Thermopolyspora flexuosa: one gene and its partner. The protein of the gene in region 2 interacts with the protein of the main gene of each other region in a pairwise test. Links are inferred from orthologs where the notes say so. Each region holds a gene or a part of one and is shown on either strand. Other genes may lie near its edges.

Evidence for each region.
Region 1: the proteins of FHX40_RS23615 (region 2) and dnaE interact in binary tests that used the Escherichia coli proteins (3 or more experiments, as listed by UniProt). The link is inferred for Thermopolyspora flexuosa from one-to-one orthologs.

What each region holds. Positions count from the first base shown.
Region 1 is NZ_VFPQ01000001.1:3,188,278-3,197,472, forward strand. The notes cover bases 2,146-6,176. They hold dnaE (DNA polymerase III subunit alpha), read right to left. Parts: upstream 5,868-6,176; coding sequence 2,346-5,867; downstream 2,146-2,345. Other genes in these bases: murA (UDP-N-acetylglucosamine 1-carboxyvinyltransferase), read left to right, coding at 2,146-2,251; FHX40_RS26280 (chorismate mutase), read right to left, coding at 5,995-6,176. Also shown: FHX40_RS13475 (amidase), read left to right, coding at 1-160; more of murA, read left to right, coding at 920-2,145; more of FHX40_RS26280, read right to left, coding at 6,177-7,014; FHX40_RS13495 (serine/threonine-protein kinase), read left to right, coding at 7,479-9,195. UniProt on the Escherichia coli protein: DNA polymerase III is a complex, multichain enzyme responsible for most of the replicative synthesis in bacteria. This DNA polymerase also exhibits 3' to 5' exonuclease activity. The alpha chain is the DNA polymerase catalytic subunit.
Region 2 is NZ_VFPQ01000002.1:253,949-262,130, reverse strand. The notes cover bases 4,782-7,799. They hold FHX40_RS23615 (DNA polymerase III subunit gamma and tau), read right to left. Parts: upstream 7,429-7,799; coding sequence 5,134-7,428; downstream 4,782-5,133. Also shown: FHX40_RS23645 (hypothetical protein), read left to right, coding at 1-314; FHX40_RS23640 (aspartate-semialdehyde dehydrogenase), read right to left, coding at 586-1,650; FHX40_RS23635 (aspartate kinase), read right to left, coding at 1,647-2,921; FHX40_RS23630 (DUF5063 domain-containing protein), read right to left, coding at 3,241-3,771; recombination mediator RecR, read right to left, coding at 3,764-4,363; FHX40_RS23620 (YbaB/EbfC family nucleoid-associated protein), read right to left, coding at 4,379-4,729. UniProt on the Escherichia coli protein: Part of the beta sliding clamp loading complex, which hydrolyzes ATP to load the beta clamp onto primed DNA to form the DNA replication pre-initiation complex.

The DNA of each region.
Region 1 (9,195 bases), on a different replicon or contig from region 2:
CCCGGCCGCGTCGGTCCCGTGCGGGTTCACTCCGCAGGGCCTGCCCGTCGGCGTCCAGGTGATCGGCCGTCCCTGGGCGGACATGGAGGTGCTCCGCCTCGCCCACGCGTTCGAGCGTGCCGCCCCACAGACCGCCAGGCCGGCCGTGCTCGCCGGCTGAGCCTGCGCGGCTCGGGCACCACCATGCCGTCGGACAGGTCGGCGATGCGGTGGCCGCGGACGGCGCGGCGGTACTCCGAGCCCAGGTACGCCGCGATCGCCTCGAGCAGGCCGAACGCGGCGACCGCGAACAGCGGCCAGGCGAGCAGCACGCCCTGCGCGGTCACCGCGAGGCGGCTGCCCTCCTGGAAGCCGCCGGCCTCCGCGGCCCGCAGCACCGTGGTGCCCGCGGATCCGCCGACCCGCTCCGCGATCAGCCCGGCGGCGACCCCGCCCGCGGCGAGCCCGAGCAGCACCGCGGGCCGCCGGGCGAAGGCGAACGCGAGGATGCCGCAGACCAGCCCGGCCCCCGCGGTGATCACGGCGAACAGGCCGTCCGCGGCGATCAGCGTCTGGGTGCTCGGGTCGGCGAGCCGCGGGCCGTCGGCCCCGACCACGTACCGGGTCGGGGGCGCCACCGCGGACCAGATCAGCCCGGCGCCGGCCCCCAGCAGCGCGAGGATGATCGCGGTGACGAGCACGTCCCGCACATGCCGCATCGCCCCACCCTTTTCCGGCCCGTCCCACCGGCGTGTCCCGCCGGGCGGAGGGCGCCCTGCGCCCGCCGCCCGCCGATGGTACCTACCCGGCCGCGACGCGGCGGCACTCCGGACCGTGCCGGCATGACCACGCATCCGGATCCCGGCCCTGATCGCGGCCGCCGGGCGGCACGAGCCCCGGCCGGTACGGCCGCCGCTCGGGACCCCGTTACTCTAGGCCGGTGAGCGAACAGGTTTGGAGAATCGAGCCGTCGGGACCGCTGCGCGGCGACGTCGAGGTACGGGGATCGAAGAACGCCGTTTCCAAGCACATGGTCGCCGCCATGCTCGGGGAGGGTCCCAGCACCCTGCACAACACGCCCGAGGTGGGTGAGGTCGGCATCACCGCCGCCATGCTCAGGGCCGTTGGGATCAACGTCGAGGTCAACGGGATGGAGATCACCCTCGAGCGCGGGAGCGAGATCCGTCCCCGCGTCCCCGAGGCGTTCACCGGCCTCAACCGCATCCCCATCCTGATGCTCGGCCCGCTCCTGCACCTCGCCGGCGAGGCCTTCGTGCCGTTCGTCGGCGGCGACCCGATCGGGCGCCGCCCGGTGAACTACCACGTCGACGCGCTCCGCGCGATGGGCGCGGAGGTCGAGGTGGGCGAGACGGGCATCAAGGCGAAGGCGAAGCGGCTGCGCGGGGCCCGGATCGAGCTGCCCTACCCGAGCGTCGGCGCCACCGAGACGATCCTGCTGTCGAGCGTGCTCGCCGAGGGCAAGACGGTGATCAAGGGGGCGGCGACCGAGCCGGAGGTGGTGGAGCTCGCCCTGTTCCTGCAGCGCATGGGGGCGCGCATCGAGCTGAGCCCGGACCGGCGCATCGTCATCGAGGGCGTCGACCGGCTGCGCGGCGCGTCCATGTGGCTCGCGGGCGACCGCATCGAGGCGTTCTCCTACCTGGTGGCCGGCCTCGTCACCGGTGGGGAGGTCCGGGTGCACGGCTGCCCGCAGGACCGCCTCGTCACCGCGATCACCACGCTCGCCCGGATGGGCGCCCAGTTCGAGATCACCGACGAGTGGCTGTGCGCCACCGCGCCGAACGGGCTGCGCGCCGCCGCGGTGCAGACCGACACCCACCCGGGCTTCATGACCGACTGGCAGACCCCGCTGATGGTGCTGTTCACCCAGGCCGAGGGCATGTCGGTGCTGCACGAGACGGTGTTCGAGAACCGGCTCGTCTACGTGCCCGCGCTGCAGAAAATGGGCTGCGAGATCGAGGTGTTCGACCAGTGCCTCGGCGGCCCCGCCTGCCGCTACCACGACACCAACGCCAAGCACTCGGCGGTGGTGCGCGGCGTGTCGAAGCTGCGCGGCGCGGACGTGACCCTGCCGGACATCCGGGCCGGGTTCTCCGCCGTGCTCGCCGCCGCGGTCGCCGAGGGCTCCTCGACGCTGCGCGGCGTCAACCACATCGAGCGCGGCTACCACCGCGTGTACGAGCAGTTCACCTCGCTCGGCCTGAAGATCACCCGGCTGACCGAGGAGGAGGCCCCGCCGCCCTCCGTGTGACGGCCTTCCGCCGACGTGGACGGGCCCGCGCCGCCGCGGCGCGGGCCCGTCTTCCGTCGTTCTCGTCGTTCCGGTACGGCCGGCCGGGTACGGCCTACGCGCCGAGGCATGCCGGGCCGAGCAGCTGCTTGAGGTCGCCCATGAGCGCCGGGGAGGGCGCCACGCGGAGCCGGTCGTCGAGCCGCACCACGGTGGTCTTCGACCCCCGGTGCACCTGCAGGTGCACCTCGGTGGTGCCGGGGTGGGTGGTGAGCACCTCCTTGAGCTGGGTGACCAGCGGCAGGGTGCAGCGGTTCTCGGCGATGCTCACCACGAGCGGCCCGCCGTTCTCCTGGGTGAGGTCGGGCTGGGTGACCTCCATCGCGATGAGCTTGGCGACCTCCTCGCGCTTGTCCAGCCGCCCCTTGACGAACACGATCGCGTCCTCGGCGAGGATCGTCGAGCACAGCTGGTAGGTCGAGGGGAAGATCATCACCTCGATCGCGCCCTCGAGGTCCTCCAGCGTGGCGAGCACCCAGGTGTCGCCCTTCTTGGTGATCTTGCGCTGGAGCCCGGTGAGGATGCCGCCGACGGTGACGATCTGCCCGTCGGGGCGCTCCTCGGCCTGCAGCGCGGCGATCGAGCAGTCGGCCCCGGCGGACAGGATGTGCTCCACGCCGAGCAGCGGGTGGTCCGAGACGTACAGGCCGAGCATCTCCCGCTCGAACTGCAGCAGCGTGGTCTTGTCCCACTCCCCCGGCGGGATCTGCACGTCGAAGGTGCTGTCCTCGACGCCCTCGACCGCACCGAACAGCGAGTCCTGCCCGATCGCCTCGTTCTTCTTGATGTCGATCACCGCGTCCACGGCCTGCTCGTGCACCATGACCAGGCCCTTGCGCTGGTGCCCGAGCGAGTCGAACGCGCCCGCCTTGATCAGCGACTCGATCACCCGCTTGTTGCACACCGCCGCGGGGACCTTGCGCAGGAAGTCGGCGAAGTCGGTGAACCGGCCCTTCTCGGTGCGCGCCTGGATGATCGCGTCCACCACGTTCGCGCCGACGTTGCGGATCGCCGACAGGCCGAACCGGATGTCGCCGCCGCGCGGGGTGAAGTCCGAGTCGGAGTCGTTGACGTCGGGCGGGAGCACCTTGATGCCCATGCGGCGGCACTCGTTGAGGTAGAGCGCGCTCTTGTCCTTGTCGTCCTTGACGCTGGTGAGCAGGGCCGCCATGTACTCGGCGGGGTGGTTCGCCTTGAGGTAGGCGGTCCAGTACGACACCAGGCCGTACCCGGCGGTGTGCGCCTTGTTGAACGCGTAGTCGGAGAACGGCACCAGGATGTCCCACAGCGCCTTGATCGCCTCGTCCGAGTAGCCGTTCTCCCGCATGCCGCGCTCGAAGAACTCGTACTGCTTGTCGAGCTCGGCCTTCTTCTTCTTGCCCATCGCCCGGCGCAGCAGGTCCGCGCCGCCGAGCGAGTACCCGGCGACCCGCTGCGCGATCGCCATGACCTGCTCCTGGTAGACGATGAGGCCGTAGGTGGTGGACAGGATGTCCCGCAGCGGCTCCTCGAGCTCGGGGTGGATCGGGACGATCTCCTGCTGGCCGTTCTTGCGCAGCGCGTAGTTGGTGTGCGAGTTCGCGCCCATCGGGCCGGGCCGGTAGAGCGCGAGCGCCGCGGAGATGTCCTCGAAGTTGTCCGGCCGCATCAGGCGGAGCAGCGACCGCATGCCGCCACCGTCGAGCTGGAAGATGCCGAGGGTGTCGCCCCGCGCCAGCAGCTCGTACGTCTTGGTGTCGTCGAGCGGCAGCTTGAGCAGGTCGATCTTCTCGCCCGTGTTCGCCTCGATCATCTTCAGGCAGTCGTCGATGATCGTGAGGTTCCGCAGGCCGAGGAAGTCCATCTTCAGCAGGCCGAGCGTCTCGCAGGTCGGGTAGTCGAACTGCGTGATGATCGCCCCGTCCGAGTCCCGCCGCATGATCGGGATGTGGTCGGTGAGCGGCTCGGCGGACATGATGACGCCCGCGGCGTGCACGCCGGTCTGCCGGATCAGGCCCTCCAGGCCCCGGGCGAGGTCGATGGTGGCCCGGACGTCGGCGTCCTCCTCGTACATCTTGCGCAGCTCGCCCGCCTCGGCGTAGCGGGGGTGCGACTCGTCGAAGATGCCGGCGAGCGGGATGTCCTTGCCCATCACCGCGGGCGGGAACGCCTTGGAGATGCGGTCGCCGAGCGCGTACGGGTAGCCGAGCACGCGGCCCGCGTCCTTGATCGCAGCCTTCGCCTTGATGGTGCCGAAGGTGCAGATCATCGCGACCTTGTCGGCGCCCCACTTCTCGGTCACGTAGCGGATGACGTCGGCCCGGCGACGTTCGTCGAAGTCGATGTCGATGTCGGGCATCGACACGCGTTCGGGGTTGAGGAACCGTTCGAAGATCAGGCCGTGCGGGATCGGGTCGAGGTCGGTGATGCCGAGGGCGTACGCCACCAGCGAGCCGGCCGCCGAGCCACGGCCGGGGCCCACCCGGATGCCGTTGTTCTTCGCCCACATGATGAAGTCGGCCACCACGAGGAAGTAGCTCGGGAAGCCCATCTGGACGATGACGTTGATCTCGTTCTCGACCCAGGCCCGGTGCTCCTCGTCGACCCCGTCCGGGAAGCGGCGCTCCATGCCCTTCCACACCTGCTGCCGGAAGTACTCCTCCTCGGTCATCCCGTCCGGGATGGGGAAGGTGGGCATGAGGTTCTTGTGGGCGAACATGCCCGTCGGGTCGACCTTCTCGGCGATGAGCAGGGTGTTGCGGCAGCCCTCGGCCCACAGCTCGGAGGTGTCGAGCGCCCGCATCTCGTCGGCGGACTTGATGTAGTAGCCGGTCCCGTCGAACCGGAACCGGTCCGGGTCGGAGAGCTGCTTGCCGGTCTGGACGCACAGCAGCGCGTCGTGGCTGGCGGCGTCGGACTCGTAGGTGTAGTGCGAGTCGTTGGTGACGACCGGCGGGATGCCGAGCTCCTTGCCGATCCGGACGAGCCCGTCGCGGACCCGGCGCTCGATGTCGAGGCCGTGGTCCATGAGCTCGAGGTAGTAGTTCTCCTTGCCGAAGATCTCCTGGTACTTCGCGGCCGCCTTGAGCGCCTCCTCGTACTGGCCGAGCCGCAGCCGGGTCTGCACCTCGCCGGACGGGCAGCCGGTGGTCGCCATCAGCCCCTCGGCGTGCTCGGCGATGAGCTCGGCGTCCATGCGCGGCCACTTGCGCACGAAGCCCTCGGTGTAGGCGCGGGAACTGAGCTTCATGAGGTTGTGCAGGCCGGTCTTGTTCCGCGCCCAGATCGTCATGTGGGTGTAGTAGCCGCCGGCGGACACGTCGTCGCCGCGCTGGTGCGGCTCGCCCCACAGCACCGGCTTCTTCTGGAACCGCGACTCCGGCGCGACGTACGCCTCGATGCCGATGATCGGCTTGATGTCCGCGGCCGTGGCCTGCTTGTAGAAGTCGTAGATGCCGTGCAGGTTGCCGTGGTCGGTGATCGCGACGGCGGGCATGCCCAGGTCGGTGACCTGCTTGAACATCTGCCCCAGTCGGGCCGCCCCGTCCAGCATCGAGTACTCGGTGTGGACGTGCAGATGGACAAACGATTCGGCCATGCGGTCCTGGTTCCTCTCGCTCGCACCTACCCGGCGGGGCAAGAGCCTACGCGCTTCGCGGCCGGTGTGACGCCCGGGACGCTCGCCCGAATCGGCGTGCCGTACGCGGCCCGCCGCGGGAGCGGCGCTACGCGGGATCGGCGCCCGCCGGGGCCGTCCGCTCCCGTCGTTCCTCTTCGGCGAGCCGGAGCCCGGCCTCGATCACCGCGTTCATGATCGGGGCGAGGTGGGCCTCGCCGAGACGCGGCGCGCGGCGGGCCATCGCGGCGACGAGGCGGCGTTCCCGCTCCGGATCCCGCCCGGCGAAGCCGCCGACCGGCTTGAGCCGCTGGATGATCCCGGCGAGCGCGGCGCGCCGCTCCAGCAGCACGGCGAGGGCCGCGTCCACCCGGTCGATCGCGGCGCGGGCGTCCGGGATCGTCGCGGGGCGCTCCCGCCGGACGAGGGCGGCGACGACCGTGGCGGCCTCCCGCGCGGCGGCGACGGCCTCCGGCGCGGCGTGCGGGGCGAGCAGCAGTCCGTCTGCCCCGGCGGCGACGGCCGCGGGGGCGAGCGCGGCGTCGTGCCCCAGGTAGGCGAGGACCGGGAGCCCCGACCGCTCCCGGGCGGCCTGGAGCAGCCCGAGGTCGAGCGGCGGGGCGGGCGGGCCCTCCAGGCCGTCCGTCCCGTCCCCGCCGGGCGCGGGCCGGTCGGCGCCCTCGCAGAGCACGACCCGGCCGTCGCCCTCGGTACGGCACGCCGCGGCGGCGGCGAGCCAGCGGGCGAGGTCCGTCCCGTCGCGCCGCAGCACCACGGGCAGGCCGAGGCGGGCCGCCGCGGGCGGCAGCGGCTCCCCGCAGTCCGGGCAGGCGTCCCCCGCCCCGAGCACGAGGCCGTCGGCGAGCCGGGCGGCCTCGGCGAGCGCGGCGTGGCCGGCGGGCGCGGCGAGCAGCGGGCCGTCCCACGCGCGGCGCAGCCGCTCGAGCTCCGCGGCGGCGGCGCCGGGGCGCGCGGGCAGGGCGATCCAGCGCGCGTCGGGGCGGGCCTCGCCCACCAGCCCGCCCAGCACCGGTACGGGGCCGTCGCCCAGGCGCAGCGCGGCCACGCGCACCACGTGCGGCTCCCGCCCGGTGGCCAGGGTCGTCTCGATGGTCGTGTCCACGGTCACGGCATGCCGGTCTTCCTGCTCGGTCGGCCCGCGGGCCGACGGCCGGTCAGGTCGAGGTGGGCGTTCGCGTGTCCCGCAGGCCGGTCGGCCGGGTCCGGCACGACGGCACGAGACAACACGAAAGGCAGAGACCCGACTGGTCTCTGCCTCCTGCCGGCTCCGGCGGTCGCTCTCCGCTACGGGTCAGAGGACCGGCCCACCCGGAGCCGGCCTGCTAAACCCACGTGCCCGATTCATACCGGTCAGGGTAGCAGTCGCGGCCGTATGTCCCGGCCGCCGACGCGCGCGTGACCGAGATAACACCGACAATTCACCATATAACAGACAGCGACCCTACTCGCCCGTACCGGAGCCGCCTCCGCCGGACCGACCCAAGGTCAATTTTTTGCCAAGCTATGGGAAGATTCACGGGTTCTGGGAGGGGGTACAGGCGGGTGATGACCGCAGCGGAGCCGGGACGTCGGGTGGCCGGGAGGTACCACCTGATCGAGCCCATCGGGCGGGGCGGCATGGGCATCGTGTGGCGCGCCCACGATGAGCTCCTCGACCGGCCCGTCGCGGTCAAGGAGGTCCGCTACAACGGCGCGGTCGGCGACGAGCTCGCCGACCTCAACCGGCGGACCATGCGCGAGGCCCGCGCCGCGGGGCGGCTCACCCACCCGAACGTGGTCGTCGTCCACGACGTGATCGAGGAGGACGGCCGCCCGTGGATCGTCATGCAGCTCGTGCCCTCCCGCTCGCTCGGCCAGGTGATCCGCGAGGAGGGGCCGCTGCCCCCGGAGCGGGTGGCGCACATCGGCCTGGAGGTGCTCAAGGCGCTGCGCAGCGCGCACGCGATGGGCGTGCTGCACCGGGACGTCAAGCCGGAGAACGTGCTGCTCGCCGACGACGGCCGGGTGGTGCTCACCGACTTCGGCATCGCGCGGGTGGAGACCGACAGCACGATGACCCGCACCGGGCTCGTGGGCACGCCCGCGTTCATGCCGCCCGAACGGCTGCGGGGCGCGCCCGCGCAGCGCGAGTCCGACCTGTGGTCGCTCGGCGCGACCCTGTACGCGGCCGTGGAGGGCCGCCCGCCGCACGACAAGGGCGCCCCGCTGCCGACGATGCACGCGGTGCTCATGGACGAGCCGGAGCCCGCGGTGCACGCCGGGCGGCTCGCCCCGCTGATCGAGGGCCTGCTGCGCAAGGACCCGGCCGAACGGCCGACCTACGACCAGATCGAGCGCATGCTGCGCCGGGCCCTGGAGCCCGAGCCCACGCCGCCGCCCGCCCCGCCACCGCCGCGGACCGGCTCCCGCGTCCCGCAGACCGGGGACGCCGCTCCCCCGCCCGCCGCGCCGGCGAAGCCGCGGCCCCGCGGCGGCCCGGCCGCGTCGCCGGGCGCCGCCGTACCGGAGACGGGCCTGTCGCTCGGCGCCGAGGCCGGCGCCCCGCCGCGGCCGGAGAGCCCGGCCGCCGGGAAGGCGGAGCGGGGCGCCGCCGCCCGGGACGAGGGGGCGGGCCGCTCCCGGCCGGGGGCCGCGAAGTCCGCCGCAGGAGCCGCCGCGCGCGGTAAGCCCGCCGGCAAGGCCTCCGCGGCGTCCGCCGCCGGTACGGCGTCCGGCGGCACGTCCGCGGCCGGCGAGGAGGCCGCCGGGCCGGACGACCCGACGCTGCCGAAGAACCAGGTGGCGCGGCCCGCCGCGGACGGGCCGGACGCGGCGGGGAAACCGGCGGCCGGGACGTCCGGATCGGCCCGGGCGAAGTCCACGGGCACGAAGTCCGGCGGGGCGAAGTCCGGTGCCGCGAAGGCCACGGAAGCCTCGGACCCCGACCCGGCCGACACCATCCGCACCCAGAAGATCGGCTCGTGGGCGCTCGAGACCCTCGGCGTCGGCCGCCTGTCCCGCGCCAAGGACGGTGACGACGCGGAGCCGGAGAAGGGCGAGGACGACGGCGGGAAGCCGGGGAAGGACGGGGGCGGAGAGGACGCCGGGGAGGCCGGTGGCCGCCGTCTGGGCGCGTTCGCCTCGGCGTCGTCCGGCACGCCCCGCACCCGGCTCGGCGCGTTCGCGTCCCGCACCGGCGAGGACGACGACGCCGATCGGACGGACGCCTCCGGCGAGGAGGGCGCGGACGCGGCGGCGTCCGGCCGGCCGCGGGACGAGGAGCGGCCGCCCGGCGAGCGCGCGGACTCCC
Region 2 (8,182 bases):
CCAGCAAGCACCGGCCCACCTGCACGTCCTACGACGGCATCCGGGCGAACACGGTGGCGAAGCTGATCCGGCTCAAGCACCGCAGCGGCTGCCCGGTCGTCGTCACCGGCGGCACCGAGGTCGGCCACGCCCCCGGACGGCACAGCCACGGCAACGGCTACAAGGTGGACGTGTCGCGGAACACGTGCCTCGACTCCTACATCCGGCGGCACGCCCGATACGTCGGCGTGCGCTCGGACGGCGCCCGGCTCTACCAGGCGGGCGACGACACCTACGCCCTGGAGCACAACCACTGGGACATCACGTTCCGGTGAGTCCCTCCCGGCGTCCCGGGACGCGACACGGCACCGGAGAACCCCCTCCGGCCGTCCCACGGGCCCGCGGACCCGTCTCACGCCCGCCGCCGCGCGGCCTTCGCCACCGTCTCCGGCCGCGAACGGCGGGGGAACCCTCCGAAAACACCCGCGCCCGACCGCGCGAGACGGCTCGCCACGCGCGGCCGCGACGGCGCATCCGGCCGACCGGCCGTGGCCGGGGCCTCGGCGCGAGACGGCCGGATGCGAGGTGCGACGTGCGGCCGGGAGGTCAGGAGGTGAGCTCGGCCGCGACCAGCTCGGCGATCTCCGCGGTGTTGAGCGCCGCGCCCTTGCGCAGGTTGTCGCCGCAGATGAACAGGTCGAGCGTGTTCGGGAAGTCCAGCGCCTGCCGGATCCGGCCCACGTAGGTGGGGTCGGTGCCCACGACGTCGGCCGGGGTCGGGAAGACGTTGTTCTCCGGGTCGTCGAGCACCACCACGGTGGGCACGGCGTCCAGCACCCGCCGGGCACCCTCGACCGTGACCTCCTTGGCGAAGGTCGCGTGGACCGCGAGCGAGTGGGTGGTGACCACCGGCACCCGGACGCAGGTCGCGGAGACCTTCAGGTCCGGGATGCCGAGGATCTTCCGCGACTCGTTGCGGACCTTGAGCTCCTCGGAGAACCAGCCGTCGCCCTTGTACGAGCCGGCCGCCGGGACCACGTTGAGCGCGATCGGCGCCGCGAACGGCGAGCCCGCGAGGTCCGGCACGGCCTTGCGCACGTCACCGGCGACGGTGCCGAGCGTGCGGTCGCCCGCCACCGCCTCGAGCTCGTCGTACAGCCGCTGCGAACCGGCCACGCCCGCGCCGGACACCGCCTGGTAGGAGGCGACGACGAGCTCGCGCAGGCCGTACTCGCGGTGCAGCGCGCCGAGCGCGGCCATCATCGACAGCGTCGTGCAGTTGGGGTTGGAGATGATGCCCTTGGGCCGGTTGCGCACCTGCTCGGGGTTGACCTCCGGCACCACCAGCGGCACGTCCGGGTCCATGCGGAAGGCGCCGGAGTTGTCGACCACGACCGCGCCGCGGGAGGCGGCGATCGGGGCCCACTCGGCCGACACCTCGTCCGGGACGTCGAACATCGCCACGTCGACGCCGTCGAACACCTCGGGGCTGAGCGCCTGGACGACCACGTCCTCCCCGCGCACCCGCAGCACCTTGCCCGCCGACCGGGCCGAGGCGATGAGGCGGATCTCCCCCCACACGTTCGGGCGGTTCGAGAGGATGTCGAGCATCACGGTGCCGACCGCGCCGGTGGCGCCGACGACGGCGAGGGTGGGCTTGCGTTCGCTCATCGTCCGGTACCTCCGTAGACCACGGCCTCCACCTGGTCGGCGTCCAGGTTGAACGCGCTGTGCGCGGCGGTCACCGCGGCGTCGACGTCGTCCTGGCTCACGATCACCGAGATGCGGATCTCGGAGGTCGAGATCATCTCGATGTTCACGCCGGCGTCGGCGAGCGCGCCGAAGAACTTCGCGGTCACGCCCGGGTGCGAGCGCATGCCCGCGCCGATCAGCGAGACCTTGCCGATCCGGTCGTCGTAGAGCAGCGACTCGAACCCGACGTCGTCCTGGATCTTCTTGAGCGCGTTGATGGCGGTCGGCCCGTCGGTCGCGGGAAGGGTGAACGAGATGTCGGTCCGCCCGGTCGCCGCCGCCGACACGTTCTGCACGATCATGTCGATGTTGATCTCGGCGTCGGCGAGGGCTTTGAAGATGGAGGCGGCCTCTCCGACCTTGTCGGGCACGCCGACAACGGTGATCTTGGCCTCGCTCCGGTCATGCGCGACGCCGGAGATGATCGGCTGCTCCATCTGCCCTTCCTCACTGACGGGGTCGGCAACGACCCACGTGCCTTCCTTGTTGCTGAACGAGCTTCTGACGTGGATCGGCAGGTTGAACCGGCGGGCGTACTCGACACAGCGCAGGTGCAGGATCTTGGCGCCGCACGCGGCCATCTCCAGCATCTCCTCGTACGAGATGCGCGGGATGCGGCGCGCCGTGGGCACGATGCGCGGGTCGGCGGTGAACACGCCGTCCACGTCGGTGTAGATCTCACAAACGTCGGCGTTGAGCGCCGCCGCGAGCGCGACGGCCGTGGTGTCCGAGCCGCCGCGACCGAGGGTGGTGATGTCCTTGGTGTCCCGGGACACGCCCTGGAACCCCGCGACGATCGCGATCTGGCCCTTGTCGATCGCCTCCCGGATCCGGCCGGGCGTGACGTCGATGATGCGGGCCTTGCCGTGCGTGGAGTCGGTGATCACGCCGGCCTGGGAGCCGGTGAACGACCGGGCCTCGACGCCCAGGTTGCCGATCGCCATCGCCAGCAGCGCCATCGAGATGCGCTCGCCCGCGGTGAGCAGCATGTCGAGCTCGCGCCCGGGCGGCATCGGCGAAACCTGCTGGGCGAGGTCCAGCAACTCGTCGGTGGTGTCGCCCATCGCGGAGACCGCCACGACGACGTCGTTGCCGGCTTTTTTCGTCGCGACGATCCGCTGCGCGACCCGCTTGATGCAGGCAGCATCGGCGACGGACGAACCACCGTATTTCTGGACAACGAGCGCCACGACTTGTCTCCGAAGGTCAGACTGCGGACGTCTCAGTTTACTGAGGCTCGGCCGGATCACCGCAGGTCCGCCCAGTATGTGGACACCCATGGCCGTGCCACCCGGCCTGTCCGAAAGCGCGGCGATCCGGCACGGCCCGCGGTTTTGTCCCGGCGGACGCCGCGTGACACCGGGCCCTTCGCCCGGCTGTGAGATCGGTCACGGGGGTATCACGGCGTCGTCACAGGTCCCGTACGGCGGGGCGTGCGGTGGGCCGATCGGTCCCGCCGGGGAGGCGTGCGCCGTGTCCCGTGCCGTGGCGCTGTCCGTGTTCCGGTGATCAGACCGGGGTCTTCTCCTCCTCGACGTCGAGACGGGAGTGCGCGACCAGCGCCTGGAGGGCGCGCAGCGCCGCACCGGCGTGGTTGCCCCAGGAGTTGAAGTAGGAGTACTGCAGCCACCACAGGGCCTCCATCGGCCGCCCGGCCCGGTAGTGGCGCAGGCCGTGGGTGAGGTCGGCCGCGACCGCGGCGAGGTCGTCGGAGAGGCGGTACGGCGTGACCTTGGTGTCCTTGTACGGGTCGAACACCTCGACGTAGTCGTCGACCGGCCCGAGCCGCGCCGCGAGCGCGGTGCGCAGCGGGTCGATGTCCGGGTCGGGGCCGATCGGCGGCTCGAAGTTGCCGGGCAGGATGACGTCCTCGGCGGCGGCGAGCTGCGCGCCGGCGAGGCTGAGCTGGGAGACCTCCACCAGCAGCAGCGGCAGGAACGCGTCGCCGCCCTCCCCGTTGGCGAGCCTGGTCAGACCGTCGAGGAAGTTCTGCGCGTGCCCCGCGACCCGGTCGGCGAGGGCTTTCCACTCGTCATACATCCAGCAGTCTCCGTCCTTCGAACGCACGGCCCAGCGTGACCTCGTCGGCGTACTCCAGGTCGCCGCCGACGGGCAGCCCGCTGGCGAGCCGTGTCACCTTCAGACCCATCGGTTTGACCAGCCGGGCGAGGTAGGTCGCGGTCGCCTCGCCTTCGAGGTTCGGGTCGGTGGCGAGGATCAGCTCGGTGACCTGGCCGTCGGCCAGCCGCGTCATGAGCTCCTTGATCCGCAGATCGTCCGGGCCGACGCCGTCGATCGGGCTGATCGCGCCGCCCAGCACGTGGTACCGCCCGCGGAACTCGCGGGTGCGCTCGATCGCGACGACGTCCTTGGGCTCCTCGACGACACAGATGACGTGGGGGTCGCGCCGCGGGTCGCGGCAGATCCGGCACTCCTCCTCCGCGGCCACGTTCCCGCACACCCGGCAGAAGCGCACCTTCTCCTTCACCTCAAGCAGCACGTGCGCGAGCCGCTTGACGTCCGCCGGGTCGGCGGCGAGCAGGTGGAACGCGATGCGCTGCGCGCTCTTGGGACCGATGCCGGGCAGCAGGCCCAGCTCGTCGATCAGGTTCTGGACGACCCCTTCGTACATCGCCGACGTCCGTGCTCAGACCCCCGGGAAGGCACCGCCGAAGGCGCCCCCCAGCCCCTGGGTCAGCGGGCCAAGCTTCTCCTGCTGCAGCTCGGCCGCGGCCCGGGTGGCGTCCCGCACCGCCGCGATCACCAGGTCGGCGATCGTCTCGGCGGTCTCCTCGGGGTTCTCGGCGTCGATGACCTTGGGGCTGATCTTCAGCTCGAGCAGGTCGCCGCCGCCGCTGACGGTCGCCACGACGAGCCCGCCCCCGGCCGTGCCCTCGACCTTGGCCTCGCTGAGCTCCTGCTGCGCGTTGACGAACTGCTGCTGCATGAGCTGGGCTTGCTCCAGCACCTGCCGCAGGTTGATGTCCCCTGGGTTCACGATGGTGCGCTCCTTGTGGCTCGCTTGTTCTCCCGAGCCTACGGCGTTTGCCCGTGGAGTTACACCGGGGAGCGCCTGTGTTCCGCGACAACCCGCCCGCCGCCGCGCCGTACGGCGTGCGCACGGTGCCCGTGCGGTCGCGGTACGGCGGGCCGAGGTGCCGGCGGTCCCGGTGTTACGCCGGGCCACTACCCGGCGAACGCCCGGGCATTGACCGCAGCCCGCGGGTTCGGCGGTGACCTGATCGTTCGTCGACCGCCCGGCCCGGAGCCGGGCCTGGCGGCGTACTCGGCAGGCGGGGCCGGGAGCCGGCCGAGGGTGCCCGCGGCGATGGTGCACGCGGCCGGCACACCTTTCCCGCGGACACGCTCGCCGCAAGGCGTCGTCCCGCGCGCCGGGGAGCCTCAGGCGCTGTGGTCGATCTCGTCGATGATCTCGCCGCCGAGCTCGCGCTTGATGAGCTCGAGGCCCACCAGGCCGTCGCCCTCGGCGTCCAGGTCGTTGTCCGGGTCGACCTCGTCCAGGTCAGAGGTTCCGCGCCGCCCCGGGATCGCGTCCGGCCAGGCGGCGGCACCGCCTCCGCCGGCCGGGCGGGGGCGCGGCTGCGCCGTCGCGGGGCCCGGCGGCGGGCCGGGGGGTTCGGGCTCGTAGTCGTCGATGGGGGCGTCCGGCCAAGACTCGTCGGTGGTGGGAGGGTGCGGCCGGGCCGCGTTCGGGGCGGGCGCGGCGGCCGGCACGGCCGCGCCGTTCCCGGCGGCGGGACCGCCCGCCGCTCCGCCACCGTTCCCGGCCACGGGGCCGGGCGCGGTCGCAGGGCCGGGCGTGCCCGGCGCCGTCGCCCCGGCACCCGGGGCGGTCTGCGGGCCGCCCGCCGTGGCGACGCCCGCGGTGGCCGTGCGGGCGGCCGGGCCCGGGGCCGCAGGGCCGGAGGGGGCCGCCGGTCCGCCGCGGCGTGCCGCGGGCGCACCACCGGCCGGGGCGGGCGCGCCCGTGCCGCCCACCACCGCCTCGACGCGCCACTGGCCGCCCAGCACCTCGCCGAGCGCCGCCGCGACCACCTCGTCCCGCTTGCCGGCGAGGAAGCCCTTCATCGTGCCGGGCCGCTCGAAGCCGAGCGTCACCGTGGTGCCCTCGACCCCGATCACCTGGCCCTCGGTGCTGAGGATGCTCCACGTCACCCGCTGCCGCTGCTTGACCGCCTCCAGCACCCGGGGCCAGGCCTGCTGCACGGCCGCCGCCGCGGGCGAACCCGGCGGCACGGCCGGTGCGGGCCGGGTGGGTGCGGCGGGCGCCGGGGCGGGCTGCTGCGCGGCGCGCGGGGCCCCGGGCCGGACCGGCTCGGGCCAGTCGTCGGCGGGCCGTACCGGGGCGGCGGCACCTCGGGACGAGGCACCGCTCGCGGGCTCGGCGCGCTGCGCCTGCGGCGGTACGGCCGGCGCGGCCGGTGCGGGGCCGCCGGACGGCTGGGCCGGGACGGCGCCCGGGGCCTGGACCGGAGCCTGCACGACCGGCGGGGCCGGGGCGGCAGCGGCGGCGGCCGCGAGGCCGCCGCGCTCCAGGCGCTCCAGGCGGGCGAGGATCGACGCCTCGCCCTCGTCGGCGGCCGGGAGCAGCACGCGGGCGCACATGAGCTCGAGCTGCAGCCGCGGCGAGGCCGCGCCGCGCATCTCGATCAGCCCGGCGTTGAACACCTCGGCGGCCCGGGTGAGCTCGGCCGGGCCCATCGCCGCGGCCTGGGCCTTCAACCGCTCCAACTCGTCCTCGGGCCGGTCGAGCAGCCCCTTCTCGGCCGCGTCCGGCACGTTGGCGAGCACCACCAGGTCGCGGAACCGCTCGAGCAGGTCGGTGGCGAACCGCCGCGGATCGTGCCCGCCCTCGATCACCCGGTGCACGGTCTGGAAGACCGCGGCGCCGTCCCGCCGGGCGAACGCGTCCACGATCTCGTCGAGCAGGTCGGCGTCGGTGTAGCCGAGCAGCGCGATCGCGCGCTGGTAGGTGATGCCCCGCTCGTCGGACCCGGCGAGCAGCTGGTCGAGGATCGACAGCGTGTCGCGCGCCGACCCGCCGCCGGCCCGGATCGCGGGCTGCAGCGCGGCGGGCTCGTACGGCACGCCCTCGGCCTGCAGGATCTCCTCGATGAGCTGCCGCAGCGTGGACGGCGGGAGCAGCCGGAACGGGTAGTGGTGGGTACGCGACTTGATCGTGCCGATGACCTTGTCCGGCTCGGTCGTCGCGAACACGAACTTCAGGTGCGGCGGCGGTTCCTCGACGAGCTTCAGCAGCGCGTTGAACCCTTCCCGGGTCACCATGTGCGCCTCGTCGATGATGTAGATCTTGTAGCGCGCGGAGACCGGGGCGAAGATCGCGCGCTCCCGCAGGTCACGGGCGTCGTCCACGCCGCCGTGCGACGCCGCGTCGATCTCTATGACGTCGAGGTGTCCGGGGCCGGTGGGCGCGAGCGCGACACACGACTCGCATTCGCCACACGGATCGGGAGTGGGCCCCTTCTCGCAGTTGAGCGACCGGGCGAGGATCCGCGCGCTGGAGGTCTTGCCGCATCCGCGCGGCCCGCTGAACAGGTAGGCGTGGTGGATCCGGCCGGTACGCAGCGCCTGCCGCAGCGGCTCGGTGACATGTTCTTGACCCTTGACCTCGGCGAACGTCCCGGGCCGGTACTTGCGGTAGAGCGCAAGACTCATGAGGGGTGTCCCCGTCCGGTGGCTAAGGCTGGGGACCCCCCGCGCACCCGCCAGAGCCTGCTTATCCTTGCTGCCTTCCGGCCCTGGGGAGGTTCACAGGATGACGCCGCACGGGGGGTCGCAGCCCAGTCTAGTCATGTACGGCGGTGCCTGGGCCACTCCTCACTCATCACATTCGCCCCGGCGGTCGCGGCCGCCCGAACCGTCCCGGGCCGGGCGGGAACGCCGGACCCCCGGGACGCGATCTCGGCCGGCCCGTCCCGGCCGTACCCGTCCGCCCCTCCCGGCGGCTCCCGGCGAACCCTCCCAAACCGCCGCGACTGTGATTTACATCACACTCAGTGCCCGATGGAACACGCAGGTCGCAGGTCCGGTCGCGGCTTGGCCGGTGCTCCAACGGCCACGAGACCACAAGGCGGCCGATTCGTGACCAACCACGGCACGGAAAGGTGGTCACCGCACCCGAGAAAGTTAGGTAACCTTCTGGGCGGAGGATTCGCCTAGTTGGCCTAGGGCGCACGCTTGGAAAGCGTGTTGGGGGCAACCCCTCGCGAGTTCGAATCTCGCATCCTCCGCGGTTGAGCAGTACGTCGAGGGCCGTCCACGCAGGGCGGCCCTCGACGCGTTTCCGGCGCCGTCACCGGCGGCGCCCCGGCGTACCGCGGAGCCGTACCGCCCGCGTGCCCCGAACGGCCCGCGTGACCTGCGGCGGCACCGCCCACCGGCCCCGACCTCGACCGGCCCTCGCCGTCCC